DNA from 2 places in the Blautia faecis genome. Region 2 is predicted to be linked to the other one. Evidence: riboswitches for the same ligand, from Rfam matches in the RefSeq annotation. Region 2 holds a riboswitch; the other holds the start of a gene.
The links. A riboswitch is a leader RNA that binds a small molecule or an ion and turns the genes downstream of it on or off. The one in region 2 is predicted to bind ZMP and ZTP.
Positions count from the first base shown of each region.

Region 1 (15,597 bases), on a different contig from region 2:
GGAAATATGCCATCTGTGCCAGAATTCCTGCACAGAACCAGCTGTATAAGGATAATTGAAATTCTCCTGGAATTCAAATCCGAACATTTTTCCAAGACCAATGGCCATATCGGAATATCCGGAAAAATCGTAATAAATCTGCATCATGTAAAGAATTGCGCCCAGCCACAGAGCCTTCCTGGATACCGCGTATGGACCATATTTAAAAATTTCATCCACCACACGGGCAAAGGAATTGGCAAGAAGAACCTTTTTCCCAAGTCCCCAGCAAAAACGCATTATCCCGGCTGCAAATTTTCGGATAGTCTCTTTTCTTCCTGTAATCTGAGCTGCAATGTCGCGATATTTTACAATAGGTCCTGCGATCAGCTGTGGGAAAAAGGAAATATACAAAAGCATATGCCAGAAATTGTGCTGTGCCGGCACCTCTCCCCTGTACACATCGATCACATAGGACAACGCCTGGAAAGTATAAAAAGAAATTCCAATTGGAAGCGCCACCTGAAAAAGAGTGGTTCCTGTTCCATCTGCTGAAAAAAGTCCGGTTATGGCTTCTGTCAGAGTGCCAAAATACTTGAAATATCCCAGCAACCCCAGATTAATAATCAAAGTTGCCACAAGAATCTTTTTTTTCCTGGTCTGATATTTTTCAATCAGAATTCCGCCGGTAAAATTCACCGCCACGGAAAACAGCATAAGGAAAACATAAAGCGGCTCTCCCCATGCATAAAAAAGCAGACTGAAAAATACCAGGATTCCATTTCGGATTTTTCCGGGACTTATATAATATGCTGCCAGTACTAAGGGCAGAAAGATCCATAGAAAGAGCATCGAGCTGAAAACCATGTGTATCTCCTTTATTTTTCAAACAGGCTCTGGAGCATGTTTGTCTGTCAATGCTCAGTATTATAACATAAAAGACCCTCCCCATACCAGTATCCTGAAAAAATTCACATTCTGGTATGAGAAAGGTCTCCGTTTTTTAACTGAGAGAAAAATCCATCCGTTCTCACTTATTTCGTATTATAACTGCACAGAACTTTTTTCGCGTGCAGATTACGGGAATGATCTGAGGCATACCCTCCTCATTCCAAGCCACTTACCAGATTTTGGAGTCCACAGCTGCGCGCTCGATCGGCAGGCCTTTCATATATCTTTCCATGAACATATTAAAGCCTTCTACACCCTCCGGATCTGGATTCAGGGTGCTTCCCTGATTTCCTGCAAATACCTTGGTATCCAGGAAGTCTTCCAGGGTCTCATTCTCCTCTTTATTTACAAGATAGGAAGCGAGCACTGCAATTCCCCATGCACCGCCTTCACCGGCAGTCTCCATAACAGAAACCGGGGCATTTACAGCATCTGCAAGGATCTGCTGTCCAACACCTTTTGTCTTAAACAGTCCGCCATGACCAAGAAGACGGTCAACCTTTACCCCCTCTTTCTTAAACAGGATGTCAAGACCAACTCTCATAGCGCCAAGGCAGGTATAAAGATTGGTTCTCATAAAGTTGGCAAGGTTGAATTTGCTCTCTGGAGAGCGTACAAACAGTGGTCTTCCTTCTGTAAATCCAGTCATATGCTCACCGGAGAAATAGCAGTAGGATAAAAGTCCGCCGCAGTCCACATCCCCTTCCAGAGCCTTGTTGTATAAGGTTCCGAAAAGCTTGTTCATATCAGCTTCCATACCCATTGCTTCTGCAAACTCACGGAAAATATTTACCCATGCATTCAGATCAGAAGTACAGTTATTAGAGTGTGCCATTGCAACCGGATGTCCGGATGGAGTCGCAACCATATCAATTTCAGAATATGGTGCAGATAACTCCTTCTCCAAAACAATAGAGGCAAATACAGAAGTACCTGCGGAAACATTTCCGGTACGCTTTGCAACGCTGTTGGTAGCTACCATTCCAGTGCCAGCGTCACCTTCCGGCGGACACATAGGAATTCCGGCTTTCAGCCTGCCTGTTACATCAAGAAGCTTTGCTCCCTCTTCTGTCAGGCAGCCAGCATCCTGTCCCGCAACAAGACATTTCGGCAGAATGCCGCGAAGCTTCCATGGGAACCCATAAGAAGCAACCTGCTCATCAAACTGCTGAACCATTTTTTCATTGTAATCCCTGGTAGTGCTGTCCACTGGGAACATTCCTGCAACATCGCCAATTCCAAGAACTCTTTTTCCAGTCAGTTTCCAATGTACATATGCCTCCAGAGTGGCAATGTAATCAATATCTTTTACGTGAGGCTCGCCTTTTAAAATTGCCTGATACAGATGTGCGATACTCCATCTCTGAGGAATATTATACTGAAAAAGTTCGGACAGTTTTCTGCTTGCTTCTCCCGTAATATTGTTTCTCCAGGTTCTGAACGGAACCAGAAGATTTCCTTCTTTGTCAAATGGCATGTAGCCGTGCATCATGGCACTGATTCCAATAGCACCAACGCTTGTCAGCTCCACACCATATTTCTCCTCTACATCCTTTGCCATCTGCTGATAACAGTCCTGCAAACCGGACCAGATATCTTCCAGACTGTATGTCCATACACCATTCTCATAGCGGTTCTCCCACTCGTGTCCGCCGGATGCGATTGGTGCATTATTTCCATCTACCAGAACTGCCTTGATTCTTGTGGAACCGAACTCAATTCCAAGTGCTGTCCTGTTATCCAGGATTGCCTGCTTTGCTTCTGCTGCTCCCATGTGTAAAATCCTCCCGTTGTTGTTATATAATACACAGCTTTTCTACTGCATATTGTGCTATTTCTCCAAATTTCAAACTATTTAGAGCCTGTTTTTATTATAATATGCTTCCAGAAAGGCGTCAATATCTCTCCCAAAAGCTTTTTGTAAAATATGCGCAGCTGTTTGTGCCAGGCATTTTTTCGGGGACAATTGCCACCCTACAGAATATCAATCAGTGCATCAATATCTTCCATCTTCGTCGCCCAGCTTGTTGCAAAGCGGATCACAGTATGATTCTCGTCATATTTTTCCCAGAAGCTGAACTTCACTTTTTCGCCCAATTCCTCCATTTTCTTATTTTCCAGGATAACAAAAATCTGATTGGTTGGGGAATTAATGAAAAATTCATAGCCCTTCTCTTTTAATGCAGCTTTCAGTTTTGCAGCGGTTTCAATAGCATTTTTACTGATTTCCAGGTACAGATTTCCTGTAAAAAGAGTATCAAACTGAATTCCAAGCAGTCTGCCTTTCGCAAGAAGCGCTCCCTGCTGTTTGATCATAGTAAAGAAATGTTTCGGTGCTTTCTTCGGAAAAACGACTGCTTCACCGCACAGGGCACCAACCTTGGTTCCTCCGATATAAAATACGTCTGTATAATTTGCAATATCTTTCAAAGTCACATCTGTCTCTGCCACCAGTCCATAGCCCAGTCTGGCTCCGTCCAGGAATAGCGGGATCTCATATTCCCTGCATACACTGGAAATATCTGCCAGTTCCTGCTTTGTGTAAAGAGTTCCGTATTCTGTCGGATGTGAAATATAAACCATGCCTGGAAAAACCATGTGATCATAGCTTCCGTCTGCGTAGTAGGTCTGGAGATAATCTTTCAGATCTGCGGCAGAAATTTTACCATTGTCCTGGGGAAGTGGAAGAACTTTATGTCCGGTAAATTCTATTGCTCCGGCTTCGTGCGCATTTACATGACCGGTAACTGCGGAAAGCACTCCTTCATACCGGTTCAACACGGACGCGATCACCACTGCATTTGTCTGGGTACCCCCTACCAGGAAATAGACCTCCCCATCTGGACAGCCACATGCCTCTTTTATTTTTTCTTTCGCTTTGTCACAGAAAGGATCCTGTCCATATCCCGGAACCTTTTCCATATTGGTTTCCATTAATCTTTTTAAGATTGCCTCATGAGCACCTTCGCAATAATCATTTTCAAAATACAACATGATGTAACTCCTTTGTTTCATATTTTTCACTTGTACCATACAGGTATATTTTACTTTGATTTCGTTTTTTAATCATATACCTGCCCTGAATTTTTTACAAGAAAAATGTTTCCGGATAACAGTTCCGTAACCAAATGGCCAATAAATTCTTTCTTTTATATAATTCAGGGTTGACATTCCCACCTTTGCCGAATTATAATTACCACAACAAAATACATTTGCAGTCACGCTTCAATAAAAGGGAGTAGCTGGCATATCAAATGCACTGTTTCTGGTTTAGTGCATTTTTGTATATGGATTTTCATGCGTCAGAACGGTAGACAGTTCCATGAATCTGTCGCCCGCAGAAAATTGAAATGGCAAGACTTTTATTACAATAGTCGCATATCTTCAGATATGCAGTATTGTAATAAAAGTCTTTTTTATACCCCAAAAACAGGTTATAAAATGCCTTTCCTACAAGGCTTTCATTTTTATAACAATATTAACATTATGCAAGTATTTTTATCTATTTAAGCACTTACATTCAAACACCCAAAAGGAGGAAAAAGAAATGGAATTTTTAACAGACGGAATCCTTGCATTAACCTGGCAGCAAATTGTGATGTTTGCCGTCGGAATCACCCTGATCTGGCTGGCTATCAAAAAGGGATTTGAACCAGCCCTGCTTCTGCCAATGGGCTTTGGTGCCATACTTGTGAACCTGCCTTTTTCCGGAGTTTTAAACCAGACTCTGGCTGGCGGGATCCAGGCAAACGGAGTCATTGAATGGCTGTTCCATGTGGGAATTGAAGCCTCAGAAGTCATGCCGATTTTACTTTTCATCGGAATTGGCGCTATGATCGACTTCGGTCCCCTGCTTTCCAATCCCTCTTTGTTCCTGTTTGGCGCAGGTGCACAGCTTGGAATTTTTGCTGCAATTTTACTGTCCACCATCCTTGGATTTGACCTAAAAGACGCTGCTTCTATCGGAATCATCGGTGCTGCCGACGGACCTACTTCCATTCTGGTATCCCAGGTCCTGAATTCCAAATATATCGGCGCCATTGCAGTTGCCGCCTATTCCTACATGGCACTTGTCCCAATTGTACAGCCCTTTGCCATCCGGCTTGTCACTACAAAGAAGGAACGCTGCATTCACATGGAATATAATCCGAAATCCGTTTCCAAAACCATGAAGATTGCTTTTCCCATTATAGTTACTGTAATCGTTGGGCTGGTAGCACCTCAATCTGTTGCGCTGGTTGGATTTCTCATGTTCGGCAACCTGATCCGGGAATGCGGCGTCCTGGGCACCCTGTCCGACACAGCCCAGAATATTCTGGCAAATCTGATCACCCTGCTTCTTGGAATCACCATTTCCTTCAGCATGCGTGCAGAACAGTTTGTAACAAAAGAGACCTTACTGATCCTGGTGATCGGACTTTTTGCTTTTGTCATGGACACCATCGGCGGCGTTCTCCTGGCAAAATTTATGAATCTTTTCCTGAAAAAGAAGATCAATCCTATGATCGGAGGCGCCGGAATTTCTGCATTTCCAATGTCCTCCCGTGTAGTTCAGAAAATGGCCATGGAAGAAGATCCCACAAATGTAATTCTCATGCAAGCCGCCGGTGCCAACGTGTCCGGACAGATTGCTTCTGTAATCGCAGGAGGCATGGTTATCAACCTGGTGACAAAATTTTTATAAAGATTTTATAATGAGGAGGGTCTTATCTATGAATACATCAAATATCATTATTGCACTTGAAATCATGGCAAAAGGTATGGCAGGAATCTTTACTGCCATTCTGATCATCATTCTTTGTGTATGGCTTCTCGGAAAAATCGGAAAATAAATACTCCAATATATCTATAGCGCTTCTCTTTTCATCCCCGACAAAAAACGAGCCAAGGTCACATGCAGCATTGACCTTGGCTCAATATTTTTACTAATACATCGTTTCGTAAATAACTATACCAATCGCGTAGGATGTAGATCCGAGTGTGCAGGTCTAAAATCCACATTTTCTCTCTGTTACTCTGCTGCATCAGCAGCATTCTCAGAGGCAGAACCGGGCTCCCCATCATAATTTTCCAGGAAAGAATGTCTCACACCATATTGTTTATATCCCACAACTGTATCAATATTTACATTCTCTACGCTCTTGAAAATGTTGCCCTCTACAAACGGATTCACCTTTTTCAGGTCACGGATCAGTTCCTTGATTTCTACACGTTTGGAGCGATTTTCGTTATTGCAGGTAGTGCAGGTATCTGTAAATTTACATGCACACTGAATAAAATGGAGATCATTGTAGTCACGCCATGCCTTAATATCATCCTCCCGCACCAGATACAATGGACGGATCAGTTCCATTCCCTCAAAGTTGGTGCTGTGAAGCTTGGGCATCATAGTCTGTACCTGGGCACCGTAAAGCATGCCCATAAGAATGGTCTCAATCACATCATCATAGTGGTGACCAAGTGCAATCTTGTTGCAACCCATTTCTTTTGCAAAAGCATAGAGATGCCCGCGGCGCATTCTTGCGCAAAGATAACAAGGAGATTTCTCCACATTAAATACAGACTCAAAAATATCAGACTCAAAAATACGAATAGGAATATTTAACCTTCTGGCGTTTTCCTCGATTACCTGACGGTTGGCCGGACTGTAGCCCGGATCCATAACCAGAAATTTCACCTCGAAATCAAATTTATTATGAAGCTTCAGTTCCTGGAAGCACTTTGCCATCAGCATAGAGTCCTTGCCGCCGGAAATACAGACTGCAATCCTATCTCCCGGCTTCACAAGCTCGTAAGTATTGATTGCCTTGGTAAACCTGGACCAGATTTTTTTCTTAAATTTCTTGCGAAGACTGATCTCCACATTTTTCGCAAAATCTTCGTCCTGGGAACTCTTCATGGCATCCATAAGCCAGGCAATGTACCCTTTCTCAAGGCTTACTGCATCCAGCCCCTCTTCCTCGAGCTTCTTAGCGATTTCTTTACTATTGATTCCGCGGCTGCAGCAAATAACCAGTTTTCTGGTCTTATCCACTTCCGGATTCTCCATGATTTCCTCTGGCTTACAGGCCAAAGCCCCCTTAACAGCGCCATGGGAAATCTCAATCTCGTCGCGGACATCAATGATCTGATAGGACTCCGCTGGTAACTTTTTTAATTCTTCTATTGTTATACTGCTCATTTAAATCCTTCCCTGAATATATTCTATAATGTCCATACTTTATATCACGATCTCAACAAAACTGTAACTCGTTCCTGCTCAGAAGAAACCTTGCTGAATATGATTGTTACTGTTCACTGGTCACGTTCCGCGAGGCGTTTTTTGTGAACAAAGTTCACAGAAAACCCGAGAATTGCGGCGCGAAATCATGCGAATGCATGATTTCTGTGCATCGCGAAGCGCGTTACTGTGAACGGAGTGAACAGTAACATATGATTCTCTAAAGCATGTCCGACATTTTTTTGTTACAAAACGGACATGTCGTCTATCGGCGACATCTCTATATATGAAAATCAGCTGCTGTGCGCCTGCGACACTCCCGCATCTGCCGTTCGTGACGTTCATAGTATCATGTTAATTCCGATTCTTAATCAGTGACACAATAAACAAAATCAACGCCAGTACCGCAAAAAACGGAATCACTGCCACCAGAATATGAAACAGCAAAAAGACGACTATCAGCAGGATCACCACGCCCAGAAGTTTGCTGTACCAGGTATCAAACCGCCATACATGTACATGATTCCGGCTGGAGCTCTGGGTATTCTGTGCGTCATCCGAATAGGTGCTGTACTCCTCATAATCCAGCTGCCCGTTATCCACATCTATATCCAGCAAAGTCCTGGCGATCAGCCTTGGATCTCCAAGTTCATCAAGAACCTGCTGCTCATCACGTCCACTACGTACCTGTGACTGAATATAATCTTCATAGTAACGCACATGCGCCGCCACCTTACCCTCATGCATCTGTCCGGACAGCTGACTTCTCAATGTATCCAGAAATTCTGTTCTATTCATTCAATTATTCAACCTTTCTTATATAAAACCACGAATCATTATCCTGTTTCAAACAGGCTCTGTGCATTTTCTATTCTAACAATACTTGCCCTCATACGCAACTATCCAAGTCATAAAATTTTTATGAAGTCTGAATCGGAGATTATATTTTTCCATTCAGACAAATTTTCTCCACATTCAAAGCATTTGTTATTTTTCACAAATATACATCGTCTTTTTTGACAATAATGCTGTCTGTTAATTTATTGACAAAATGTTTTTTTAATGATACAATGAACACATCAATTGAAAAGCTTCTGAATACTGACGGATCGTGGAGTTAACCACAGGGACTTCAGGAGCAGATCATGAGGATTACTGTTTACAGCTGCTGCACCATATTTTGCAGACAGCATAGACCGTAATTTCCAGCCGACCGTCTGGGCAGTATTTGAATCATCAGATACTGCCCTTTTTTTACCGGGAGGTACCTCTGACATGAGGGAAATACCGTTGTCTTTTTAAGAAGCGGTCATATAAAAACCATTTAATCTTACACAACGAAAGGAGCTTTTATTATGGGGTTTAAAAGTGACATCGAAATCGCACAGGAATGTGAAATGAAACCAATCACTGAGATTGCAGCTAAAGCAGGTATTGCGGACAAATATCTTGAGCAGTATGGTAAATACAAAGCAAAAATCGACTACAATCTTCTGAAAGAAACAGATAAGAATGATGGCAAACTGATTCTGGTTACCGCTATCAACCCGACTCCTGCCGGAGAAGGAAAAACCACTACTACAGTTGGTCTGGCAGACGCTATGCAGAAGCTTGGCAAGAACGTTATGGTAGCTCTTCGTGAGCCATCCCTTGGACCGGTATTCGGTGTAAAAGGCGGTGCAGCAGGCGGCGGATATGCCCAGGTAGTTCCAATGGAAGATATCAACCTTCACTTCACAGGTGACTTCCACGCAATCGGCGCAGCAAACAACCTTCTTGCGGCAATGATCGATAACCATATTTTCCAGGGCAATGCTCTTAACATCGACCCACGTAAGATCACATGGAGAAGATGTGTAGATATGAACGACCGTCAGCTTCGTAATGTAGTAGACGGACTTGGCGGAAGAACAAACGGTATGCCTCGTGAAGACGGCTATGACATCACGGTAGCTTCCGAGATCATGGCTGTTCTCTGTCTTGCAAGTGATATCAAAGACCTGAAAGAAAGACTTTCCAGAATCATCATCGGTTATACATATGGCAAACCGTCAGAGCAGAAACCGGTAACAGCTGGTGATCTTCATGCAGAGGGTGCTATGACAGCACTTCTGAAAGATGCTCTGAAACCAAACCTTGTTCAGACACTGGAGCATGTACCTGCAATCGTTCACGGCGGACCATTCGCAAACATTGCTCACGGATGTAACTCCGTAACCGCTACCAAGATGTCTCTGAAGCTTGCTGATTACACCATCACAGAGGCTGGATTCGGTGCTGACCTTGGTGCCGAGAAATTCCTTGATATCAAATGCCGTATGGCTGGTCTGAAACCAAATGCAGTTGTTATCGTTGCTACTGTCCGTGCACTGAAATACAATGGCGGCGTTCCGAAGGCTGATCTTAACAATGAGAACCTTGAGGCTCTTGAAAAAGGTCTTCCAAACCTTCTGAAACACGTAAGCAACATCAAAAATGTTTACAAGCTTCCATGTGTTGTTGCAATCAATGCATTCCCGACTGATACCAAGGCAGAGCTTGACCTGGTAGAAGCAAAATGTAAAGAGCTTGGCGTTAATGTTGCACTTTCTGAAGTATGGGCAAAAGGCGGCGAAGGCGGTATTAAATTAGCTGAGGAAGTAATCCGTCTTGTTGAAGAGCCAAACGACTTCACATATTCCTATGAGCTTGAAGGCTCTATCGAAGATAAGCTGAACCAGATCGTTCAGAAAATCTATGGCGGTAAGAGAGTTGTTCTCACAGCAAACGCTCAGAAACAGGCAAAACAGCTTGAGGAACTGGGATTCGGAAACTGCCCGATCTGTGTAGCAAAAACACAGTACAGCTTAACAGATGACCAGACCAAGCTTGGTGCTCCTACAGACTTCGAAGTAACCGTTCGTAACCTGAAGATTTCCGCAGGTGCAGGCTTCATCGTAGCCCTCACAGGAGAGATCATGACCATGCCAGGTCTTCCAAAGGTTCCGGCTGCTGAGAAAATCGATGTAGACGAAACAGGTAAGATCACAGGACTGTTCTGATTTTTACATGTCAGCCAGGTTTCCGTGTAAACATGGATTTGGCACGTTGCTCACAAAAATCAACGCCCGGGAGACCCAAACTCCCGGGCGCTTTTTACATACAAGCAAAGTGTATCCTTTGAAAATAAAATAAAGGATTTTATCAGCCTGCCAGGGACAAATGCCCTGGCAGTATTTGTATATTACTTATTTCAGCTTCTCCCCTGTAAGCATCTCATATGCCTGGAGATATTTGTCGATTGTCTTGTCCACGATTTCCTGTGGAAGAGTCCAGTCGTTGTCCGGGTTTGCTTTCAGCCAGTCACGGGCAAACTGCTTGTCAAAGGATGGCTGGCCATGACCTGGCTCATATCCATCTGCCGGCCAGAATCTGGAGCTGTCCGGTGTAAGCATCTCATCACCAATAACAATATTACCATTTTCATCAAGTCCAAACTCAAATTTGGTATCTGCAATAATAATACCTTTGCTTAAAGCATACTCAGCACATTTTTTATATAATGCGATGGTGTAATCACGAATCTTCTCTGCATACTCCTGACCATGTCCCGGATAGTATTTCTCAAGATGGGTAACGCTCTGCTCAAAAGAAATATTCTCATCGTGGTCGCCAATCTCAGCCTTGGTAGAAGGTGTGTAAATAGGCTCAGGCAGCTTGTCAGACTCTTTCAGACCTTCCGGAAGAGTAATTCCGCAAACTGTACCATTCTTCTGGTAGCTTGCCCAGCCGCTTCCAGTGATATATCCACGAACGATGCACTCAACCGGGATCATATCCAGCTTGCGGCACATCATGCTGTTTCCGTCAAACTTATCCTGCTGGAAAAACTCCGGCATATCTTTTACATCAACAGAAATCATGTGGTTCGGCAGGATATCCTGGGTCATATCGAACCAGAACTTGGACATCTGGGTAAGAACAGTGCCTTTCTTCGTCACTTCGTTGTTCAGGATCACATCAAAACAGCTGATACGGTCTGTCGCAACCATGATCAGGCTGTCTCCGTTGTCGTAAATCTCGCGTACTTTGCCTTCTTTAACTGGCTTCATTTCCTGCATAGCTTTACACCTCATCACTTTTCTATTTTTCATTTTTGTAAAAGTCCCAAAGGCATGACTGTTTCACAACCTCAGCCTGCCTGTTTCCGCTTTTACAGCACCCAATTATTTTACCATTTTGCAAACAAAAAAACAATTCTCTTAAATGCCGAAATCAAGGCATCTTTTCCCGAAATCCATGTGAATCTTCACATGTAACCATTCAAAGTGATTGATTCCTGCATTATCTTCGTTTTATAATAAGAAAAAACAACCAGCAGGATACTCTGCCTGCGAGGGGCATTTCAGCTCACAAAACTAATTTACCATATATTCCAGGAGGCACTATGATCTATAAATTTGCAGCCGCCGACATGGACGGTACTTTATTAAATGACAAAAACGAAATTACACCATACACCATCGAAATAATCCGGCAGGCAGCCGCGCAGGGACTGATTTTCTCCATATGCACCGGGCGCCCCATTCAGGGAGTGGAGCGCTATCAGAAACAGCTGGGCATTCAGGGACCTGTGATCACTTATAATGGGGCTATGATCCTGGATTCTGCTGACGGACGCGTTCTGTATAGACAGGAGCTGAAAGCTGACGATGCGCGTCTGATTCTGGAAGCAGGACTGAACTATGATACTACCATGTGCATCTGGTCGGACAATAAATTATATGGGAACAAGCTGAATGACCGGATTCAGGAATACAGCCAGGCTACCAAGGTAACGCCCCTTCTCATGCCATCTATCGACGAGCTTTTGGCGCAGGGGATTACGAAAATTCTCTGGTATGACGATGTTTCCCAAATTCAGCAAATAGAAAAAGAGCTACGGAAAACAGCTCATTTTCATAACGTAACTTTTTGCACCTCCAAGCCCTTCTATCTGGAGTTCTTCAGCAGTAAGGTGTCAAAGGCTGCAGCTATTGATTGCATTGGTAAGCTCTACGATTTCACCCCCGCTGAAACTATCGCTATCGGCGACGGTTTCAATGACCTCTCCATGATCCGCTATGCTGCCCTTGGCGTTGCCATGGCAAATGCACCAGATGGCGTGAAAGAGTCTGCGGATTATATCACTGCACGCACTAACAATGAGGATGGTGTTGCAGAAGTTCTGGAGAAATTTGTTTTATAGAATCATGACTATACAAAAATGGTGATTGTGTTAATTATTTCACATTCAACACAATCACCATTCTATTAATCCGTTTTAAACCAAATTTTGTCCGCCTTGCTATATCTCTTACAGATTCTTAAACAGCGGCTTCATAGCCGGATACAGTTCTTTGAACTTCTGGTATCTCTCCTCATATTTCGCAGCCAGTTCTGGAGTAGGCTCTACAGTATCCACTACTTTTGCAAGCTTCTTGCCAGCAGTCTCAACGTTCGGATAAACACCGCATCCTACTGCTGCCAGCATAGCACCGCCAAGGGATGGTCCCTCTTCCACTTCCAGAACGTCAACCTTAATATTCATAACATTTGCAATAATCTGCTTCCACAGCGGGCTCTTTGCACCACCGCCACAGATCTTGGTACGCTCAATTTTAATTCCAAGACTCTTTGCAACCTCCAGAGAATCACGAAGTGCGAAAGCAACTCCCTCCAATACAGCCTGAGTCATATCTGCTCTTGAGGTGTCCATGGACATGCCGAAGAATACGCCTCTTGCATCTGGATCGTTGTGTGGGGAACGCTCGCCCATCAGGTATGGCAGGAAGAATACGTGATTCTCACCAAGCTTCTGGATAGGCGCCTGCTCTGCTGCGAAGTCCTTCGTTCCAAGAATCTCCTCGGCCCACCATTTATTACAGGAAGCAGCGCTGAGCATACATCCCATCAGATGATAGCTTCCATCTGCATGGCAGAAAGAATGAAGGGCATTGTGCTCATCTACACCAAAATTCTTGCTGGAAATAAATACAGTTCCAGAAGTACCAAGGGAAATATTGCACTGTCCATCACCAACTGTTCCAGTACCAACAGCTGCTGCCGCATTGTCTCCAGCACCAGCGATAACCTTTACATTCTCAGAGAAGCCAAGCTCTTTAGCAACCTCTGGCTTCAGTGTTCCAACAACCTCCCAGCTCTCATAAACCTTCGGAAGCTGCTCCTCTTTCACACCGCAGATTTCCATCATTTCTTTAGACCAGCAGCGATTCTTTACATCCAGAAGAAGCATACCTGAAGCGTCAGATACATCTGTGCAGAAGGAGCCGCTTAAACGATAAGCCAGGTAATCCTTTGGAAGCATGATCTTCACAACTTTTGCAAATTTCTCTGGCTCATTTTTCTTCATCCACAGGATCTTCGGAGCAGTAAAGCCTGCAAATGCGATATTTGCAGTATACTGGGAAAGCTTGTCCTTTCCGATCACATTATTCAGATAATCTGTCTCTTCAGAAGTACGTCCGTCATTCCACAAAATTGCAGGACGAATTACCTGATCCTGATCATCTAAAGTTACCAGTCCATGCATCTGTCCGCCGAAGCTGATTCCGGCAACCAGGGAGCGGTCAATGCCCTCTGTCAGTTCTTTCATACCAGCCATACTCTGGGTATACCAGTCTTCCGGATTTTGCTCAGACCAGCCCGGATGCGGGAAAAATAATGGATATTCTTTTGATACGATATTACAGATTTTTCCGGATTCTTCCATAAGAAGAAGTTTTACTGCGGAAGTACCAAGATCAACACCGATAAAATACATTTTTATCCTCCTTAAGTTCATGCCTTAGGCGCTCCTTCTAGGCTTTCCGGCCAGAACCCTCTTAGAATGCTCTGCCCGCCTATTCTAAAAACAGCCGTACCGCATAAAGTGGTACGGCCGTTTCTATATACGCCTATAATTCTATTCAAATCGTCCCTTCCTGCTTTTTAAGCAAGAAGCAATCATTCTACATTGCTCTCAACTTTGTACACAGCAATTACTTACTGTTTATTTAAGCATTAGCCCCATGGATTCTCTGTAGGATATCTTACACCAGCTGGCTGGTTGTAACCGATCTTCTTAACATCAAGTCCAAGGAATTTCACTACTTCGTAGAATGCCTTTCCATAATGTCCGAACATAACTGCACCGTGATGCGGGTAGTTGCCCTCGATCAGTACGTGACGGTAGAATCTTCCCATCTCTTTGATTGCGAAGATACCAATACCACCAAAGGATCTTGTAGGTACGTCAAGAACTTCACCTTCTGCAACATAAGAAACAAGCTCTCCCTCAGAGTTGCACTGCAGACGATAGAATGTAATATCAGAAGCAGCGATATCTCCCTCCAGAGTTCCTCTTGTGAAATCTGGCTCAGATCCTTCCGGTTCAAGAAGTCTGTGCTGGATCAGCTGATATTTAACAGCTCTGGAATCGCACATCTTGCAGGCCGGAGTATTTCCGCAATGGAAGCCCATGAATGTATCGGTAAGCTTATAATCATATTTGCCCTTGATATCCTCATCATAGATGTACTGAGGAACGGAGTTGTTGATGTCAAGCAGTGTAACAGCGTCATTGGAAATGCAAAGTCCGATGTACTCGCTAAGAGCTCCGTAGATATCAACCTCACAGGATACCGGGATTCCTCTTGCAGCAAGACGGCTGTTTACATAGCATGGCTCAAATCCAAACTGTGACGGGAATGCAGGCCAGCATTTATCAGCAAATGCAACGTATTTTCTTGCTCCCTTGTGAGCCTCAGCCCAGTCAAGAAGAGTAAGCTCAAACTGTGCCATTCTCTCACTAAGGTCAGCATAGTATCTGCCCTCGCCCATCTCCTTCGCCATATCTGCACAAACTTCCGGGATACGAGGATCGTTCTCATGCTCTTTGTATGCAACCAGAAGGTCAAGTTCAGAGTTCTCTTCAATCTCAACGCCCAGCTCATAGAGTCCTTTGATCGGTGCGTTACATGCGAAGAAGTCCTGTGGACGTGGTCCAAAGGTAATGATTTTCAGGTTACGAACACCGATAACGGCACGTGCAACTGGTACGAAGTCAGCGATCATGGTAGCAATGTCAGTTGCAGTTCCAACCGGATATTCCGGAATATAAGCTTCAAGATGACGCATCTTTAAGTTGTAGGAGCAGTTCAGCATACCGCAGTAAGCATCACCACGACCATTGATCATATCGCCATCGCCCTCAGCAGCAGCTACATACATGCAAGGTCCGTCAAATCTCTCAGCAATCAGGGTCTCTGGAGTCTCTGGTCCGAAGTTTCCAAGGAAAACAACAAGTGCATTACACTCAGCTTTGTTTACATCCTCGAGAGCCTTCTCCATGTCTTTCTCATTCTCAACAGTTACTGGACATTCATAAAGCTCACCCTTGTAAGCGTCCATGATAGCTGCGCGTCTCT
Region 1 is NZ_JAQDKY010000003.1:130,028-145,624, forward strand. Features, by position in the region: gene PGQ38_RS03045 (MBOAT family O-acyltransferase) at 1-846, opposite strand, end outside; gene PGQ38_RS03050 (xylulokinase) at 1,100-2,704, opposite strand; gene PGQ38_RS03055 (threonine aldolase family protein) at 2,905-3,924, opposite strand; gene PGQ38_RS03060 (sodium ion-translocating decarboxylase subunit beta) at 4,478-5,614, shown strand; gene PGQ38_RS03065 (PP-loop family protein) at 5,942-7,111, opposite strand; gene PGQ38_RS03070 (DUF1700 domain-containing protein) at 7,505-7,948, opposite strand; ZMP/ZTP riboswitch at 8,238-8,380, shown strand; gene PGQ38_RS03075 (formate--tetrahydrofolate ligase) at 8,506-10,191, shown strand; gene PGQ38_RS03080 (phosphoribosylaminoimidazolesuccinocarboxamide synthase) at 10,378-11,250, opposite strand; gene PGQ38_RS03085 (Cof-type HAD-IIB family hydrolase) at 11,577-12,377, shown strand; gene xylB (xylulokinase) at 12,486-13,952, opposite strand; gene PGQ38_RS03095 (L-fucose/L-arabinose isomerase family protein) at 14,192-15,597, opposite strand, start outside.
Region 1: it holds a riboswitch for ZMP and ZTP, as region 2 does, so the genes downstream of both, PGQ38_RS03075 (formate--tetrahydrofolate ligase) here and PGQ38_RS05995 (IMP cyclohydrolase) in region 2, are expected to answer to the same signal.

Region 2 (15,597 bases):
ATCATATACATCTCTTACAACACGGATCATGTCTTTAAACTGTCTGCTTCCTAAAAGCTCTGCCGGGTTCGGCGGTACAACACCGGAAAAAATAATGTGAAACTTGGGAAGATTGGTTGCGCAGATAACGTCCTGCAGTTTCGCCTGCTTGGACAGGTAGTGGGTCAGTCCCTTCACTTCTTCCTCAACCTGTACACGTCCCATAAGTACGGATTTACGAAGGTCTGCATCAATCAAAAGTACAGATTTACCACTCTCTGCAAGGGAAGCTGCAAGATGGAAAGTTACATTACTCTTTCCTTCATTCGGGGTACAGCTTGTAAATGCAATCACCTTTTTGTCGGCACCGCAAAATTGAATGTTTGTACGAAGTGCCTTATAAGCCTCATCCATGGATGAATCAGCTTTCCAGTCGCTAATTTTTACTTTTACCATAATTTTGTTTTCACCTTATCTATTTGTTATCCTGTAAATCTGCCATATTTTCCTTCTGATTTCCCATAATTCACGTCATGGCAGTGTCTGCCTAAATATTATACACTAGAAGTACCGCATTGGCTAGTACATTTTCGAACTAAATATGCACAATTTTTCACAAAATTTTCATATTATTCTTGATTCCCTTCCTGAATCCCTTCTATACCCTGAACGGATGATTCCTCTTCCAAAAGATAAACTTCTACATCAAATACACCGCTGTTCAATGCTTCCGCATGGCTTCCCATATAAATATCAATGCGGTTGTTCTTAATGGCGCCGCCGCAGTCTTCTGCCACATAGACCTGTCCATTGATAACTACTTTAGAACCGTAAGGAATTACAGTTGGATCTACTGCAATAGTACGGTTCGTGGTAGCTGTCACACCTGTGGATGTAATTCCGTTTGCCCACGGACCGCAGCAAATGCTGCACTGGCAGTAATGGGTAATATGGAAAACACCAAGTGGACGAAGGCTGCTGTCTGCGGAAACCATAATCGGCTGTCCTTCAAGAACACCTGCATTTCCCCCTGTCTGGGTAACACCTTCTACTGCTTCTGCAAATACGCCCTCTCCTGTACTTTTATGTATAATTCCTGCTTCTACAGTTCCATCTGAGGTTGCATCTGAAGCTACCTGATTCTTATCTTCATACCCCTCCAAAACAGAGGTTGGGATATATCCCACCTGTTCTTCTCCATTATCATCCTCAAATAGAATCCTGCTCCAGATATCATCAATAGTACCTGTACGGCTGATTTCATCTTCTTCCAGCACTTCACCGATCACAGAACCCTCTTTTCTGCCAGGATAATCTAATACATCTGTATCTGCCGCTACTGTGACAGTATCCTGGACTTCCGTAATCTCGTCCTCGATTTTCCCGGAATCCTTTTTTTCGATAGCTTCTTCTGAAACTGTTTCTTCTTTATTATCAGTATTTTCCTGTGCTGTACCTGAAATGGCCGGACCGGCTATTTCCGCTCCAAGCGCAGAAACAGGCATACATGCAGAAACACATACTGCCATAACCAGAAATCTTTTTTTCATGAATTTATATCTCCTGATCTGTTCAATTTTCCCCTCTACTCTTTGTTTATCATAGCACAGCTATTTTCTTATTTCAAATCCCATCAGGCTTTTTAGAAATTTTTCACATTTATTATTGTAGCTTTTTTATTTTTTCATTAAAAAAAACATTATTTCATTTTTTTCAAAAAACATTTGACAAAATAGATTTTATACTGTATTATATGTTTTGTCGCTGAGGAAAACAGTTGACAGCAATAAATGCGATAGTGGCGTAGTTGGTAACGCGCGACCTTGCCAAGGTCGAGACCGCGGGTTCGAGCCCCGTCTATCGCTCTGAGGCTCCGATTTAGTCGGAGCTTTTTTGTGTCTGAATCCGCCTTACAAAGCGATCACTGTCTTTTGTATACTTCATAAGAAAATCCCGCTTATTCTTTCGGAAATAATTTATAAAGGACATCTTATTTTAAACAAAAAAGCCTTGTACAATTTGCTTTTCTATCTGAAGATTCTCTATTGACTCATCTTTCAATAAGAGTTTTCAGTTCTTTGCACTTTGTACAAGACCTTTTATTACTTCATTTTATTATTCTGTCCAGAATCCAATATTTTTTCTTAAAACATGTAAAAAAAACTTTCCGCAAGATGTGCGTCTCAATTGCAGGAATGATTTTTCAGCCACGATTTAGTGATGGAATAATCTAATTCCGGTAAATGCCATTGCTATATTGTATTTATTGCAGGTATCGATTACGTCTGCATCTCTCACAGAACCGCCTGGCTGTGCAATATATTTCACGCCACTTTTGTAAGCTCGCTCAATATTGTCGCTGAATGGAAAGAACGCATCAGATCCTAATGTTACATCTGTCATCTGATCCAGCCATGCTCTCTTCTCTTCCTTTGTGAAAACTGCAGGTTTCTCTGTGAATGTCTTTTCCCAGTTTCCATCCGCCAGAACATCCATATACTCATCACCAATGTAAACGTCGATAGCATTGTCGCGCTCAGCTCTTGAAATACTTTCCTTAAATGGAAGATTCAATACTTTCTGGCTTTGGCGAAGGAACCAGTTATCTGCTTTCTGTCCTGCAAGACGTGTACAGTGAACTCTTGACTGCTGTCCTGCACCAACTCCGATTGCCTGTCCGTCTTTTACATAGCATACGGAATTGGACTGGGTGTATTTCAGAATGATCAGGGAAACTTTCATATCACGCTTTGCTTCCTCAGATAATTCTTTATTCTCAGTTACGATGTTGGAAATCAACTCATCATCAATTGCAAGCTCCTGTCTTCCCTGCTCAAAAGTAACGCCGAACACCTGCTTATGCTCTAATGGAGCCGGTACATATTCCGGATCGATCTGAATTACATTGTAGTTGCCTTTTTTCTTCTGTTTCAGAACCTCAAGTGCCTCCTCTGTATAACCAGGAGCGATCACACCGTCGGAAACTTCTCTCTTGATCAGAAGTGCTGTGTCTTTGTCACATACATCAGAAAGGGAAATAAAATCACCGAAGGAAGACATTCTGTCTGCGCCTCTTGCACGGGCATATGCACAGGCAAGTGGCGAAAAATTCTGCCAGTCCATATCCTCTACCCAGTAGATTTTTGCAAGCGTCTCTGTGAGCGGAAGACCAATGGAAGCACCTGCCGGGGAAACATGTTTAAATGAAGTAGCTGCTGGAAGTCCGGTTGCCTTTTTCAGATCACGCACCAGCTGCCAGCCGTTAAAGGCATCCAGAAAGTTAATATATCCAGGTTTTCCGGAAAGTACTTTAATTGGCAGTTCACTTCCATCTTCCATGTATATTTTAGATGGTTTCTGATTTGGGTTACAGCCGTATTTTAATTCTAACTCTTTCATGGTTATCTCCTCCATTTTATCTTTTAAGGTAACGATTCAGTAGGTACTATTCCGTGAGGCATTCCGTTTTGTGAATATAATTTACCCAAAACGGAAAGCTTTATTTTCAGTGATTCTTGTTGATAATTTTTGATTCATATTTACCAGTCTCGATATCAATGTATCTCACAAAAAGTGAAACCTTATTGTCTTCATTCAGGCTCTCCCACAACATATCTGCAAACTCATCCATGTTATCCGGAATCTGAACAAGCTTTGGCTCACCCTCAAAGCTTGGCAGCGGGTTTCCATCACATTTATAAGTATGGATAAAATGTCCCTCACCGGCCTTTGCATTCTGATATGCAAAAGTGTAACGGTTGCAGGAGGAAGGATCTCCATTATTGCTTTTCAAAATGGACATTGCATAACTGTAAGAGCCGTTCTCCACATGCATAATTCCGGAAATACGTGGTGTATAGTTTGGTGCATCTGGCTCAAACTCTCTGGAACGTAAAGACTGCTCGAAAGTGAGCTGATGATCCATTCCTTCGTAAATAGTGTCTGTCTGGTCACCATTTGTCACGATTGTTTTATTTCCAAGTACGCGGACAGGTGCATAAATGATCAGGCTTGGATCTACCAGTTTGGAAGGGTCAAATGCCTGTGTGCGGATTCCCTCGCCATCCTCCACAAATACACGGTTGCGGCTGTTTTCACTTCTTCCCATAATAAAGTAAGCAGTAACTGCCTTCGTTCCATCAGCGCTGCGGCCAATGATGATTCCTCGTCCCGGGTAAGAATTTTCCTTCAGTTCTTTGTCCAATGCTATCATTTCCATGCAGATGTTCTCCTTTCGAAATTTACATGAGTATATTACCGCAGCCACCAGATTTTCATCAATAGTGTAAATGTTGACTGCGTGTATAAAAAAACGCCTGGGAAGCCTCTCTTCCAGGCTGCCCAGGCGGTCGACACAATGATATTACTGCACTCCCTGTGGGTATTCCCACGATCCGCCAGTCATGCAGTTCTTTTTTATACTACAATATTTTTTTCGTTATTTCAAGATGGGAAATCTTTTTCTTTTATGTACAATTTTTTTGTGGTTACTGGTCACGGAGTGACCAGTAACACGCTTCGCGATGCACAGAAATCATGCATTCGCATGATTTCGCGCTGAGATTCTCGGGTTTTCTGTGAACTTTGTTCACAAAAAACACCTCGCGGAACGTTACCAATGAACAGTAACTTTTTGTGGTTACTGGTCGCAATGCCTGCATGAGCGAATTTATGGATATAATCCGTACTCTCTTCTCAGAAAATTCCCATCAGGCCCTGATCTATTGTGATCTGTGCACTGATATCCGCCTTCATCTGCTCCCAGGCATCCGGATGATCCACATAATACTTTGGGCATTCCTTGCCTGTCACATCATAATGCCGGATCACCTGCTCTGAGGTCAGCCCAAATCGGGCGCACAGCCATGCAGCCAGCTTTACCACAGAATCATAAGTTTCCTGTTCAAAAACGCCGGTATCATCTTTATGACAGCACTCAATGGAAATACTGTCCACATTCCTTGAGTTAGTCGCATAAGACATCTCCGAGGTAGGAATACACTGGATCACTTCACCCTCCAGTCCTACTACAAAATGGCTGCTTACTTTCGCCTCATGAGAAATGGAAAGATTCTCAAAATAATCCCTGTTATTCTGGGCTGTGGCACCGGGATTGGCTGTATAATGGATCGCTATGTAATCAGCTCCATTCAGGGGCAGCTGAGGCCTGGAATACTCATTTGGAGTCAATAATTGTACATCTATGTAGGGAGCACCCTGGGACATCCATTCTTCCGGTCCATAATTCGTATGATCATTCGTTTCCTGGAATGTCTCTGCACTTTCCTCCTGCTTCTGTCCTTTCCTTACCATCAGAATAACCACTCCTGTCACAACCAGAAGCAAAAGAAGCACCAGTAATGCCAGACGCTGATTTCTCTGACGGATTCTGCCGCCCTTATCTGTTTTTTCTCTTTTGTTAAAAGAAGGCCGCCTTGAAAAAGACGGCCTTGCAGATTTTCTTTTCATTATTTGTCATCCACACTGTAGTTCGGTGCTTCTTTTGTAATGTGAATGTCATGTGGGTGAGACTCTTTCAGGGAAGCAGCAGAAATCTTCACGAATTTACCATTCTGTTTCAGTGCTTCAATATTCTCAGCTCCACAGTATCCCATACCGGAGCGAAGTCCTCCGATCAGCTGGAATACAGTGTCCTCAAGGTGTCCCTTGTATGCAACACGTCCTTCCACACCTTCCGGAACAAGCTTCTTGGCATTCTCCTGGAAGTAACGGTCCTTGCTGCCATTCTCCATAGCTGCAATGGATCCCATTCCACGGTATACTTTATATTTTCTTCCCTGATATAACTCGAAAGTTCCCGGGCTCTCATCGCATCCGGCGAACATGCTTCCCATCATACAAACGTTTGCACCAGCTGCGATTGCCTTGGTAACATCACCTGAATACTTGATACCACCGTCTGCAATAATCGGAATACCATATCTCTTGGCAACCTCATAGCAATCCATGACTGCTGTGATCTGCGGTACACCAATACCAGCAACTACACGGGTGGTACAGATAGAACCAGGTCCGATTCCGACCTTAACTGCATCTACACCAGCATCGATCAGAGCCTTGGTAGCGGCTCCTGTGGCAACGTTTCCTGCGATAACCTGCAGCTCCGGATATGCAGCCTTGATCTCTCGTACAGCACGGAGGATATTCTCAGAATGACCATGAGCAGAATCAACAACGATGACATCAACATTTGCCTTCACAAGTGCGTCTACACGGGCAAGCACGTTGGCGGTAATACCAACAGCAGCCCCACAGAGAAGACGTCCCTGTTCATCTTTGGCAGCCAGAGGATATTTGATCTGTTTCTCAATATCCTTGATGGTGATAAGTCCTTTTAAGTTAAAATCATCATCTACAATGGGTAATTTCTCTTTACGGGATTTCGCAAGGATCTCTTTCGCCTCTTCCAGTGTAATACCTTCTTTGGCTGTGATCAGTCCCTCAGATGTCATGGACTCTTTGATCTTCTTGCTGAAATCTGTCTCAAACTTCAGATCACGGTTGGTAATAATACCTACCAGCTTCTTGCCTTCTGTGATCGGGACACCGGAAATACGGAATTTCGCCATTAAGTCATTGGCATCCTTCAATGTATGTTCCGGAGATAAGAAAAATGGATCTGTGATAACACCATTCTCAGAACGCTTAACCTTGTCCACCTCTTCTGCCTGCGCCTCGATAGACATGTTCTTGTGAATGATACCGATACCTCCCTGACGTGCCATGGCAATCGCCATATTGTACTCAGTAACGGTGTCCATTCCTGCACTCATCATGGGAATGTTCAGTTTAATCTTCTTTGTAAGGTAAGTTGAAACGTCAACTTGATTCGGGATTACTTTGGAGTACGCCGGAACTAAAAGGACGTCGTCGAAAGTAATGCCTTCACCAATGATAGTACCCATTGCTTTTCCTCCCTTGTCTTATTGTGTCTTTGGTTTGTAGATTAGTGTAGCAAAAAACTAAAAGTGTGTCAATCTAGTAAATTAATCTAAAAATACTTTGCTCGGAGCAGTATTTCTCATGGTTTTTGCCAATATTTCATCTGGCTCGATAATTACTTTGCAGGTATCTGCGCCATCGCGGCAGACAATTGCAAAACGCTTATGTTCCGGATTTCCGGAGGAAAAATCCTGTACTTTCAGCTTCTGGTTGCTGTTGTAATAGTCCATTCTATGTGAGTTAAGAGGTGCCATAATATCACATTCTGTGATGTTCAGGCTTTTTACTCTTTTTCTCTTGGACTTTGCCATGATCTTGTCAATGTCAAGTTCTCCGTTTACAAACAGGTACTCAAATTCCAGATCAGTGCCTGGAAAGATAAAAAGATAGGCACAGACTCCCAGCACAATTGCCGCGATCAGAAGCAGGGGCATGATAAACAGACCTGCGAGTACCAGAAGCACGATCAGTGCAATGATACTGCCTTTTACCAGCCTGTCCTTTGCGGTCCGCTCTTTTTTTACAAGCAGCTCAGAATACAAATCGCTCATATTACAATTCTCCTTTGTTTTTTTGCCAGCCGGCATGTTGTTTTAAGTATAACACACAAAAGTTTTCCTGTGAACATCGTTCCTGATAAAACGCGGAATATTGCCAGTACACAGTTACTGTTCACTCCGTTCACAGTAACGCGCTTCGCGATGCACAGAAATCATGCATTCGCATGATTTCGCGCCGCAATTCTCGGGTTTTCTGTGAACTTTGTTCACAAAAAACGCCTCGCGGAACGTTACCAGTGAACAGTAACAGTACACAGTTACTGTAAAAAATGACTTTTATTGAATGCAAAAGGGCCAGCGTCTTTGACACCGACCCTTATGAGTTCTGAATTATACCTTCAAAAATCCTTTCATGGATTTTCCGTTCTGTTTTCCGCTGCCGGAAATTACATCATTCCCATACCCTGACCGCCAGCTGGCATTGCCGGAGTATCTTCTTTGATATTTGCAACAACAGACTCAGTTGTAAGCAGAGTAGAAGCAACACTTGTTGCGTTCTGAAGAGCACTTCTTGTAACCTTTGCAGGATCAAGGATTCCCTCGTCTACCATGTTTACATATTTGTCGTTCAGAGCATCAAAACCAACACCTGGCTCAGACTCTCTTACTTTGTTGATGATAACTGCACCTTCAAGACCTGCATTAGCAGCAATACGGAACAGCGGAGCTTCCAGTGCTTTCAGGATGATGTTTGCACCAGTCTTCTCATCTCCCTCAAGACCTGCTGCAAGTTTTGCAACCTCTTTGGAAGCGTGGATATATGCAGAACCGCCTCCTGCAATGATTCCTTCTTCAACAGCTGCTCTGGTAGCTGCAAGAGCATCTTCCATACGAAGTTTTGCTTCTTTCATCTCAGTCTCAGTAGCTGCACCAACACGAACCACTGCTACACCACCAGCAAGTTTTGCAAGTCTTTCCTGAAGCTTCTCTCTGTCGAAATCAGATTTTGTCTCCTCAATCTGAGCACGGATCTGGGCAACACGATTGGCAATTGCTTCTTTATCTCCCATACCATCGACAATAACAGTATTCTCTTTTGCAACTTTAACAGATTTTGCACGTCCTAACTGAGCCATTGTAGCATCTTTCAGTTCAAGACCTACCTCGTCAGAAATTACAGTACCACCTGTCAGAATTGCGATATCCTGAAGCATTTCTTTTCTTCTGTCACCATAGCCAGGAGCTTTTACAGCTACTACCTGGAAGGTTCCTCTTAATTTGTTTACGATCAGAGTGGTAAGAGCCTCACCCTCAACATCCTCAGCGATGATAAGAAGTTTTGCTCCAGCCTGTACGATCTGCTCCAGCAGCGGAAGAACTTCCTGAATGTTGGAGATTTTCTTGTCTGTGATCAGAATATATGGATCCTCAAGGTTTGCTTCCATCTTCTCCATATCAGTGGACATGTATGCGGAAATATATCCACGGTCAAACTGCATACCTTCTACAAGGTCAAGCTCTGTGTGCATGGTCTTGGACTCTTCTACAGTAATAACACCGTCGTTGGAAACTTTTTCCATTGCATTTGCAACAAGCTCTCCGACTTCTTTATCTCCGGCGGAAATAGATGCAACGTTTGCGATCTGTTTCTTTCCGCTTACTTTCTGGCTCATGTTCTTGATTGCTTCTACAGCAGCATCTGTAGCTTTCTTCATACCGCGTCTCATAACGATCGGGTTAGCACCTGCTGCCAGATTCTTCATTCCTTCATGAACCATTGCCTGGGCAAGTACAGTAGCAGTTGTAGTACCGTCACCAGCTACATCGTTTGTCTTGGATGCAACTTCCTTGATCAGCTGAGCTCCCATGTTCTCGAAAGCATCCTCAAGCTCGATCTCTTTTGCGATTGTAACACCATCGTTTGTGATAAGCGGAGCACCGAACTGTTTATCAAGTACTACGTTTCTTCCTTTCGGTCCAAGTGTTACTCTTACGGTATCAGCAAGTTTATTTACACCAGCCTCTAATGCTGTTCTGGCTTCTGCGCCATATTTAATCTCTTTTGCCATAATGAATCATCCTCCTGATTTCAAGTTATTTATAAGGTTATGTCTTATTTCACAATTGCAAGAATATCGCTCTGTTTTACAATGATATACTCTTCACCGTCAAGCTTAACCTCTGTTCCTGAATATTTGGAATAGATAACCTTGTCGCCTACAGTAACTTCCATTTTCACTTCTTTGCCGTCAACAACTCCGCCAGGTCCTACTGCGATTACTTCTGCCTGCTGTGGTTTCTCCTGTGCCTGTCCTGGAAGAACGATACCGGATTTTGTTGTCTCTTCTGCTTCTAACTGTTTTAATACAACTCTGTCGCCTAATGGAACTAATTTCATGATCTATGTCCTCCTTTAGAATTGCTTTTCTTTTCCTTGCTAGCACTCATTATTGCCGAGTGCTAATCACTGTCCATTATATTATTGAATTATCGTTATTTGTGCAACTCTTTTCATAGTTGCATTTTTAAGTATATTCTTTTTTATTCTCTTTTATGCTCTTTTTTTCTCTTGTTTTCTCACTTTAAAAATTTTCTGAATTTTTTTCTATTTCGAAGCTTCTGAAGACTGCCTGGTAAAGTTTTTTTGTGAAATCATGAATTCCAACGAAGTTTCCTGTTATACACAAAAAAGAACTGCCCTCCAGAGCGTGTTTGAAAAAGCGTTCCTGCAATCTGCAACTTCACAATTTGCAGAAAGCCTTTTTCAAACACGTTCAAAGGAAAACAGTTCTTCTGTACACTTGTTTATTATTTATTGAATTCACTCAGGCCTTTTTATTTCTCTGGGCCTTAATCTCTTCTAATTCATCAAAGATCACTTCATTGAGAACCTTGATATAGGTTCCCTTCATACCGGATGACCGGGACTCAATAACGCCTGCGCTCTCGAACTTGCGGAGTGCATTTACGATTACTGATCTGGTAATACCTACTCTGTCTGCAATCTTGCTGGCAACAAGAATTCCCTCATCTCCGTCAAGCTCATCAAAAATGTGGATGATAGCTTCCAGTTCAGAGAAAGAAAGTGTGTTAAAAGCAGATTTTACAACCTGTTTCTTTCGGTCTTCCTCAGCATTCTCTTCATGTACAGCCCGCATCATCTCAAGACCTACAACTGTAGTGCCGTATTCACTGACAATAATATCCTCAATATCATATGGACGATCCTTGCGGTACATAAACACCGTTCCAAGACGTTCTCCTGCAATATCAATAGGATTGATGATTCCCTGATAGCTGCTGGAAACATGCTCAAAGCCAAGTGTCTGAAGATTCACGTTTTCTTTGGTAGATAATACCCCTAAAAAACGCTCATTCAGCAGAGGGTCAACATGACCGCCCACCTCATCAGCTATCAGCTCCTGGATTTCCTCAACTCCCGGGCAAAAGCTTACACCAAGCACCTTGCCTTTCTTGCTGAGAACCAGGATATTAGAACTTAAAGTATCCATCAGAACCTGGCAGATATCATTAAAAACCACCTTACTGGAACTGCTGTTATGGAGAAGTTTATTGATTTTTCTTGTTTTATCAAGTAACTGAACGCTCATTTTGTCCTCCCTTCGCTTTTGTTACATGAGAGCCTGTTTGAAAACCCACTCCCGCAATCTGTACGCTCCACTTTGCAGGAGATTTTGCAGAAAGCATTTTTCAGGCATGCTCTGACTTTACCTGTTATTCTAATACTACACGTTTTTCAAACTATTTACAAGCTATTTTTTACTATTTTTCAATTTTGTTTAGCTTTTCTGAAAATATCACGTTTTTGAAACTATTCATCAAACAATGGAAGTAATAGAGCTTTTATTTAAAAAATCCCCTGCAAAACATAATACATCTGCCTTGCAGGGGATCTTTCCCGAAAACTTCTTAATTTGTTACTGTTCGCGAGCTTCACAGCAACCTTAATTTTCTTTTTCATCCTTCGGCCTGGTTTCTACATAGCCGCAGGTTTCCTGGCTGCACACCAGTTTATTTCCTTTTTCCACCATGTAGCTTCCGCACACCGGACATTTCTTATCCGATGGCTTCTGCCATGACATAAAGTCACATTCCGGATTATCTTCACAACCGTAATACTTACGGCCTTTCTTCGTCTTCTTAAGCACCACTTCCTTACCACACTTCGGGCAGGCTACACCAATCTTTTCATAATAAGGCTTGGTATTGCGGCATTCCGGAAATCCCGGGCATGCAAGGAAACGTCCGTGAGGACCATATTTAATCACCATATGACGACCGCAGTTATCACAGATCACATCGGTCTCTTCATCATGGATGTCTACTTTCTCCAGCTCTTCCTGGGCAGCATCCACATCATGTTTCAGATCCGGATAGAAGTTCCGGACTACTGTCTTCCACTGTACAGTACCATTCTCCACACAGTCCAGAAGTCCCTCCATGGTAGCCGTGAAATTCACGTCCACAATGCTTGGGAACGCCTGCTTCATAATACTGTTTACCACCTCGCCCAGCTCTGTCACATAAAGGTTACGCTGCTCCTTGGAAACATAGCGGCGGCTGATAATGGTGGTGATGGTCGGCGCATAAGTACTCGGACGGCCGATTCCAAGCTCCTCCATGGTCTTTACCAGGGAAGCCTCTGTATAATGTGCCGGCGGCTGGGTAAAATGCTGTTCCGGCTTTAACTCTTTCAGTTTCAGCTTCATGCCTTTACTCAGGCTTTGGCTTAACACATTTCCCTTCTTCATATCCTCTTCCTGCATATATACCGAAAGGAAGCCTTCAAATGCTACCTTGGAAGCGGACACAGTGAACGTATAGTCTCCACCAGCCACTTTTACAGAGGTAGTCTCATACTTCGCAGGAGCCATACGGCTGGCCGCAAAACGCTTCCAGATCAGCTGATACAAACGGAACTGATCTCGTGTAAGGGATTCTTTTATCTGTACAGGTGTACGGCTGATATCAGTTGGGCGGATAGCCTCATGAGCATCCTGGATCTTCTGTCCCTTCTTCACTGTCTTGGCTGTTTCTGACACATATTCTTCTCCATACTGGCTGCTGATGTAGCTTCTTGCTGCCGCATCTGCCTCGTCAGAAATACGTACAGAATCAGTACGAAGGTATGTGATCACACCTACAGTACCGTTGCCCTTGATATCAACACCCTCATAAAGCTGCTGTGCCAGACGCATAGTCTTCTGGGTGGAAAAATTCAGTGTTTTGGATGCCTCCTGCTGCAGGGTACTGGTAGTGAAAGGAAGCGGAGCATTCTTGATTCTCTCGCCTTTTTTCACCTCAGAGATCTCAAATTCTTCGTTCTCAAGAACCTTAAGAATCTCATCCATCTCAGATTTATTGTGGATATCCATCTTCTTGTCTGTTCCGTAGAATTTAGCCTCCAGAGGCTTTTTCTCGCCATCCACAAGGAATTCACCATTCAGGCTCCAGTATTCTTCCGGGATAAAAGAATTAATCTCCTCCTCCCTGTCACAGATGATGCGAAGTGCAACAGACTGCACACGGCCAGCACTTAAGCCTCTCTTTACTTTCGCCCAGAGAAGCGGGCTGATGGTATACCCCACCATACGGTCCAGCATTCTTCTCGCCTGCTGTGCATCTACAAGATTCATATTCAGACCTCGTGCATGCTTCAGGGAATCCTTTACAGCAGTCTTTGTGATCTCGTTGAAAGTGATTCGGTGCATTTTATCCGGATCTTCTTTCAGAGCCTGCATCAAGTGCCAGGAAATTGCTTCTCCTTCACGGTCAGGGTCAGTGGCAAGATAAATCTTATCAGCTTTTTTGGCTGCCTTGCGAAGTTTGGCAAGCAATTCCCCCTTACCACGGATGGTTATATATTTCGGCTCGAAATCATTCTCCACATCTATTCCAAACTGACTCTTGGGAAAATCACGGACATGTCCGTTAGATGCCTCTACCTCATAATTTGCCCCAAGAAATTTCTTTATTGTCTTTACTTTTGCAGGTGACTCAACTATCACCAGATATTTAGCCATACTACCTCTCCTACTTTGTATTCAGTCTACATACACTACAAATTATCCCCCTGATATTCTGTAGTATTGTCTGCCTGTCTCTCCCACAAGCCCCATTAGCTGAAGTTCTGTCAGAAGAGCACAGACTTTTGATGCTGAAAAACCGGTTTTTCGTATTAAATTATCCAGATTTTCAGGTCGTAAATCGAGACCACTATACACCAAATCCAAATCCGGCGCAAGCCCCAACTTCTTTTTTTCCACATTTTGAGGTCTGTTTTTTGCCTCGATTCCCCATTCCATAAGCATGATTTCCGGGCTGTAAGCGATTCCTGCACCATCGAAAATCAGCTTGTTGCAGCCTCTGCTCAGTTCCTCTGTCACAGCTCCCGGAAGGGCATAAACACTGTGTCCATGTTCCAGGGCAAAGTTTGCAGTGATCAAAGAACCACTCTGTTCCTTGGCTTCTACCACAAGAACAGCATCGGAAAGTCCGCTGATAATCCGGTTTCTTGCCGGAAAAGCCCAGTTCACAGGCGGAGAGCCCGGGGGAAGCTCGCTGATGATCCCGCCGCCTTTTTCCAGGATCCGCTGATAAAGCCATCTGTTGGAATTGGGATAACACACGTCCACTCCGCTTCCCAGCACTGCAAAAGTAGGAGTGTCCGTATCCAGTGCACCTTTATGCCCCTCTGCATCAATTCCTCTTGCCATTCCACTGATGATCTGCACACCGTAGCTTGCCATGGTTCTTGCATATTTAAATGCCTGACATCTGCCATAAGGACTGCACATGCGGGCACCTACCACTGCTGCAGCAGGCTTCTTCGGATCTGGCAGGTTTCCGATGTAGTACAGTTTTTTTGGCATTCCGGAAAGTTTTCTCAAACGATCTGGAAAATTGGAATCCTCTATAGTTAAACATTTGATTTTCTGCATTGCTTCCATACTAAAATACCTCCCTGCGTGCGGTTTTATGAATAAATTCATTCAGCTTCTGTACTTCTTATCAAATGCTTTGTAAGTAAGGGCTTCTGCAACATGTCTTGTGTGTATCAGTTCCTCCCCTTCCATATCCGCAATGGTGCGTGAAACCTTCAGAATCCGGTGATAGGATCTTGCACTGAGTTCCATAAGCTCAAAAGCATTTTTTGCCACCTGAATGGCATTCTCTGTCAGCACACAGTATTTCCGGATCTGCTTCCCGGACAGTTCTCCGTTGAAACAGATTTTCTCATTCTGGTAGCGTTTCTGCTGTATTCTTCTGGCTTTTTCCACTCTTTTCCGGATAAGGGCAGAACTTTCTCCTGACTTTTCTCCTGAGATCTGGGAAAAATTAACAGGCGGCACATCTGCACATAGATCGATCCGCTCCAGAAGGGGCTGGCTCAGCTTATGAAGATAATGACTCACCTCGCCAGGTGTGCACCTGCATTTATTCATATCCGGATAATAGCCGCAGGGACAAGGGTTCATGGCTGCTACCAGAATAAATCCCGCCGGAAACACGTACGTTCCACTTGCCCTTGACAGCTGGATCTGCTTGTCCTCCAGGGGCTGTCGCAGCACTTCCAGGCTGCCTCTTGCAAATTCCGGCATTTCATCCAGAAACAGAACGCCTCTGTGAGCCAGGGTCACTTCACCGGGACCCGGGATTCTTCCGCCTCCAGCCAGAGCCGCAGACGAACTGGTATGATGCGGACTTCGAAAGGGTCTTGCCTTAATTAATGGTCTCTTTGGACTTAAAAGTCCGGCAATGCTGTAGATTTTTGTAAGCTCCAGGCTTTCCTCAAAAGTAAGAGAGGGCATGATCGTAGGTATTCTTTTGGCAAGCATGGTCTTCCCAGTGCCCGGAGGACCGATAAACAGGATGTTGTGAAATCCGCTGACTGCAATCTCAGCAGCTCTTCTGGCACTCTCCTGACCACAGATTTCCCCGAAATCCACCAGGCTCTCTTCTACCTGATTCTCTTCTGAATTTTCCTCTGAAAACTGATTTTCTTTTCCAAATGCATCCGGATCTGAGACAAGCTTCAAAACTTCTTTTATATTTTGGACTCCGACCACTTTCATATCCTTCACCAGAGCTCCTTCTGCCAGGTTTTCAAACGGAATGATACAGTACCGGCATC
Region 2 is NZ_JAQDKY010000008.1:62,160-77,756, forward strand. Features, by position in the region: gene PGQ38_RS05975 (CpsD/CapB family tyrosine-protein kinase) at 1-435, opposite strand, end outside; gene PGQ38_RS05980 (3D domain-containing protein) at 609-1,529, opposite strand; tRNA gene PGQ38_RS05985 (tRNA-Gly) at 1,772-1,844, shown strand; gene PGQ38_RS05990 (phosphoribosylaminoimidazolecarboxamide formyltransferase) at 2,194-3,378, opposite strand; gene PGQ38_RS05995 (IMP cyclohydrolase) at 3,485-4,198, opposite strand; ZMP/ZTP riboswitch at 4,312-4,394, opposite strand; gene PGQ38_RS06000 (peptidoglycan recognition protein family protein) at 4,675-5,448, opposite strand; gene guaB (IMP dehydrogenase) at 5,448-6,905, opposite strand; gene PGQ38_RS06010 (DUF6106 family protein) at 6,987-7,493, opposite strand; gene groL (chaperonin GroEL) at 7,889-9,511, opposite strand; gene groES (co-chaperone GroES) at 9,556-9,840, opposite strand; gene codY (GTP-sensing pleiotropic transcriptional regulator CodY) at 10,268-11,053, opposite strand; gene PGQ38_RS20470 (DUF6783 domain-containing protein) at 11,034-11,150, opposite strand; gene topA (type I DNA topoisomerase) at 11,408-13,486, opposite strand; gene dprA (DNA-processing protein DprA) at 13,529-14,413, opposite strand; gene PGQ38_RS06040 (YifB family Mg chelatase-like AAA ATPase) at 14,456-15,597, opposite strand, start outside.